2 regions of the Leifsonia sp. RAF41 genome follow, and region 2 is predicted to be linked to the other one. Evidence: predicted binding sites of a transcription regulator. Region 2 holds the regulator's gene; the other holds the start of a gene.
What was found. Region 2 encodes LexA, which represses DNA repair genes until DNA is damaged. Its sites were predicted from a motif close to TCGAACANNTGTTCGA; they were not measured.

Region 1: uvrA (excinuclease ABC subunit UvrA) is a predicted target of LexA. The motif match lies at 905-920, and genes of this name have one in related genera.

Annotation. Positions count from the first base shown of each region.
Region 1 is NZ_JBFREB010000001.1:1,853,092-1,855,539, reverse strand. It holds gene AB4Y74_RS08930 (DUF58 domain-containing protein) at 1-280, shown strand, start outside; gene AB4Y74_RS08925 (hypothetical protein) at 277-801, shown strand; gene uvrA (excinuclease ABC subunit UvrA) at 1,022-2,448, shown strand, end outside.
Region 2 is NZ_JBFREB010000001.1:2,153,420-2,155,867, reverse strand. It holds gene metE (5-methyltetrahydropteroyltriglutamate--homocysteine S-methyltransferase) at 1-663, shown strand, start outside; gene AB4Y74_RS10385 (metallopeptidase family protein) at 774-1,124, shown strand; gene lexA (transcriptional repressor LexA) at 1,240-1,917, opposite strand; gene AB4Y74_RS10375 (LysM peptidoglycan-binding domain-containing protein) at 2,176-2,448, shown strand, end outside.

The DNA.
Region 1 (2,448 bases), 300 kb from region 2:
CGTCTACGTGCTGTCGACGTTCCTCGACGACCAACCGTCCACCCTCGCCCTGACGTGGCGCGCAGCAGGCCACCGCGTCATCGCCGTCGATGTGCTGCCGGCGCGGGACGCGCGCGACCTGACGGCCCGCGAACGGCTGGCGTTGCGCACGATCGAGCTCGAGCGCAGACTCCGCCTCCAGCAGTTGCAGGGCGGTGGGGTGGAACTCCTGCCGTGGGAGGACCCGGTGGCGCGCGAGGCGGGGCTGCGCGCACTGACGGCGGGGAGGCGCCGGCGATGAGCGTGGGCGACGGCTCCGCTGGCCCCGATATCGGCACCAGGACCGTGCCCGGCTGGTCGCTCCGCGTCCTGTTCGCCGCGATCGCGTTCCCGCTGCTGCTCGTCGGGCTGCCGCAGGGACCGTGGACGGTGATCGCGAGCCTCCTGGTCGGGGTCGCGGTGTGGCGGCCGCGCTGGCTGACCGCGTGGGTGCTGATGGGCGTGCTGGTGCTGTCGTCGCTGGTGGAGCCGGGCATCCTGACCGCGCGCCTCCTCGCACTCATCGCGGGGGTGCACGCGCTGCATCTGGTCGGCGCGTGGATGCTCGCCGTGCCCCCGACAGCCCGTCTTCAACCGGCCGTGCTCCTGCCGACGCTGCGCCGTTTCGTGGCGATCCAGGTGCCCGTGCAGGTTGTCGCAGTCGCCGTTCTGCTGCCCGCCGGTCGTCCGTCCCTCCCGGCGCTAGCCATCGTGTCCGGGCTGGCGCTTGCGGGGATTGTCGGGATGCTCGTTCCCCCGCTGCTGCGCCGACCGCGGCGCTGACCTCGCCTCGCTGACCGACGCTTTCCGGCTGCCCCGGTACGAATGTCGGTGGTCGCGCCTAGACTCGCGCGTGCAGGGGGTGCCTGCGTCCGACCCGCTAGAATCGAACACACGTTCGAGGTCTCGGGCGCGGTGCGCGGTGGGCGAACAGCCCCCGAAATCACAGCATGGATGGCGGAGAATAGAGCGAGTGAGCAGCGGGCGAGTGAACAACGATCGAATGCACGGGGAGACCGGCGACATCACCGGCAACATCAGCAGAGTGACGGGGTCGCACCTGAGTGTGCGCGGGGCGCGCGTGCACAACCTCCACAACGTCGACCTCGAGATCCCGCGCGACTCGATGGTGGTCTTCACGGGTCTGTCCGGATCGGGCAAGTCGTCGCTCGCGTTCGACACGATCTTCGCGGAGGGGCAGCGCCGCTACGTCGAGTCCCTGTCCGCCTACGCTCGGCAGTTCCTCGGCCAGGTGGACCGGCCGGATGTCGACTTCATCGAGGGTCTGAGCCCGGCGGTGTCCATCGACCAGAAGTCGACCAACCGCAACCCGCGTTCGACGGTGGGAACGATCACCGAGATCTACGACTACATGCGTCTGCTGTGGGCGCGCATCGGCGTGCCGCACTGCCCGATCTGCGGTGAGCGCATCCAGCGCCAGACCGTCCAGCAGATCGCCGATCAGCTGATGGAGCTGGAGGCGGGCACCCGGTACATGGTGGTCAGCCCGGTCGTCTCGCAGAAGAAGGGCGAGTTCGTCGACCTCTTCAAGGAGCTGGCCGCGAGCGGCTACTCCCGTGCGCTGGTCGACGGCGAGCAGGTGCAGCTGTCCGACCCGCCCACGCTGAAGAAGCAGGTCAAGCACGACATCTCGGTCGTCGTCGACCGCCTCGTCGCCGGCCCCGACATCCTCGGCCGACTCACCGACTCGCTCGAGACCGCTCTCCGCCTCACGGATGGCCTCGTTCAGATCAACTACGTCGACCGCGAGGGCGCAGCCGCGTGGCAGAACTTCAGCGAGAAACTGTCCTGCCCCAACGGCCACCCCATCCAGCTCACCGAGATCGAGCCGCGGACGTTCTCGTTCAACGCTCCCTTCGGCGCCTGCCCCGAGTGCTCAGGACTCGGCACACGCATGTCGGTCGACGACGACCTGCTGCTGGGTGACGACTCCCTGAGCATCTCCGAGGGTGTCATCGTGCCGTGGACCACCCAGGGCAAGGGTCTCTTCAACTATTACGAGAAGCTGCTCGACGGCCTCGCGCGCGACCTGAAGTTCTCGCTGAAGACGCCGTGGGGCAAGCTCCCGGACAACGTGAAGGACGCCGTCCTGCACGGCGACAACTTCGAGGTCAAGGTCAAGTGGAAGAACCGCTACGGCCGCGAGATGTCCTACACATCCGGCTTCGAGGGCGTCGTTCCCTACATCGAGCGTCAGTACCTCCAGGCCGAGACCGACACGCAGCGCGCGCGCTGGTCCGAGTACCTCCGCGAGGTCCCGTGCCCGGTCTGCGGTGGCAAGCGTCTCAAGCCCGAGGTGCTCGCGGTGCTCGTGCACGGCGCGAGCATCGCCGACGCCTCCCTCCTGAGTCTGAGCGACGCGCGCGCATTCATGGAGAAGCTGCACCTGACCGAGCGCGAGCAGAAGAT
Region 2 (2,448 bases):
TACACGCAGAGCCTCACCGACAAGCCCGTGAAGGGGATGCTGACCGGCCCGGTCACCATCCTGGCGTGGTCCTTCGTCCGCGACGACCAGCCCCTCGGCGAGACCGCGCGCCAGGTGGCGCTGGCTCTGCGCGACGAGATCGCCGACCTGGAAGAGGCCGGAATCCGCGTCGTGCAGGTCGACGAGCCGGCGTTGCGGGAGTTGCTGCCGCTCAAGAAGGCGGCGCAGGACGACTACCTGGAGTGGTCGGTCGGTTCGTTCCGGCTGGCAACGTCCGGAGTCGCCGACCGGACGCAGATCCACACGCACCTCTGCTACTCGGAGTTCGGTGTGGTGATCGACGCGATCCGCAACCTGGATGCCGACGTGACCAGCATCGAGGCCGCGCGCAGCCGGATGGAGGTCGTCCACGACATCCAGCGCTCCGGCTTCGAACACGGCATCGGACCGGGCGTCTACGACATCCACTCGCCGCGCGTGCCGTCGGTCGCCGAAGTGACCGAGCTGTTGGAGACCGCGCTGAGCGCCATTCCGGGCCGCCAGCTCTGGGTGAACCCCGACTGCGGGCTCAAGACCCGCGGCTACGACGAGACGGTCGCGTCGCTCCGCAACATCATCGAGGCGACGCGCGGCGTCCGCGAGCGGGCGGCCGTCACGGCCTGACCCTCGCGAGCGGGCTCACACCGCCACCGGCCCCGGTACGCGCACAGCGAACCGGGGCCGGTGCCGTGTGCGCCGTCGTGTGAGGATGAGCGCATGGTGCGGTTGAGTTCATGGTGAGAATGGCGGACGACGAGTTCGAGCGGATGGTCGGCGACATCTTCGACGCTCTGCCGGACGACATGGTCGGGCCGCTCGAGAACGTGGCCATCCTGATCGAGGATCAGCCGGCCGGTGCGCGCCCGCGTCTGTTCGGACTGTACAGCGGTCGCCCGCTGACCCGGCGGGGTGTGTACGGGTTCGGGGAGCTACCGGACCGCATCACGCTGTACCGGAACAACCTGGAAGCGTCGGCGGCCACCGAGGACGAGCTGCGGGCGCGCGTCCGCGTGACCCTGGTGCACGAGATCGGCCACTACTTCGGGCTGAGCGATCAGCGACTCCAGGAGCTCGGCTGGGCCTGAGCTGCCGCGCGCCTGGCGGACCATGACCCACGATTCGTCACGAATTGCCGGAAAGCGGGGGCGATACCGACAATTCAGGACGAATCGGCCAGGGCGACGCGAGGGGTGCGGGAAGTCAGACGGCGCGGAGGACGGCCACGACCTTGCCGAGAACCTGCGCGAAGTCGCCCAGGATCGGCTCGAAGTTCGAGTTGCGCGGCAGCAGCCAGGTGTGGCCGTCGCGCTGACGGAAGACCTTGACCGTCGCCTCCTCGTCGAGCATCGCCGCGACGATGTCGCCGTTCTCCGCCGTGTTCTGCGCCCGGATGACGACCCAGTCGCCGTCGCAGATGGCGGCGTCGATCATCGACTCGCCGACCACCTTGAGCATGAAGAGCTCGCCGTTGCCCACCAGCTGGCGGGGGAGGGGGAACACCTCGTCGACCTGCTGCTCGGCGGTGATCGGAATTCCGGCCGCGATGCGGCCGACCAGGGGGACCATCGCCGCGTCGCCGACCGGCGTCTGGTTCTCGTAGTCGGGCGTCTGCGAGGTCGAGGGCAGATCGATCAGGATCTCGAGCGCGCGTGGACGGTTCGGGTCGCGGCGCAGGTAGCCGCTCAGCTCGAGCTGGTTGAGCTGGTGGGTCACGGAGGAGAGGGAGGAGAGCCCCACCGCGTCGCCGATCTCGCGCATGCTCGGCGGATAGCCGCGCTGGCTCACCGAGCGCTGGATGAAGTCCAGGATCGCCAACTGCTTGTCGCTCAGGTTCTTACGGCGGCGAGTGCCTCCGCGGGCCTGGTTCTCGTTCGACACGGGCGTCCTCTCCTGGCCTGGGCCGTCCACCGGGTCGCTCTCGCGATGCTCTCCGGCAGGAATGTCGGTGGTACCTGATCTGATGTCCTCAGACAGTCGAAACTGTATCCGCGTCGGGAAGGGAAGACAAACATGTGTTCGAGTGTGTCGCGAACTTCATCGGCAAATTCCTCGTCTTCGGGCGCCTTGCGGATTCAGACATTCGAAGATACATTCGGAACACAGCTTCGCACCCGCGAGTCTGAGGAGGTCACGGCCATGAGTGCAGTACTGATGAGCGAGTCGGTTCCCGCCCTTCGCGCGGTCCCGCCACTGCCCGAGGGAGCACGCGTCCGCCTGCGTCTCACCCGACGCGGCCGCGCGGTGTTGTCTGCGCTGGTCGCCATGCCGCTCGTGATCGGTGCACTCGTCTTCGCGCTGAACGGCGGCGGCGCCATCGCCAGCGGCGAGCAGGCCCACGTCAGCTTCCAGTACGTCTCCGTCGAGTCCGGCGACTCGCTGTGGTCGGTGGCGGAGCGCGTCGCGCCCAAC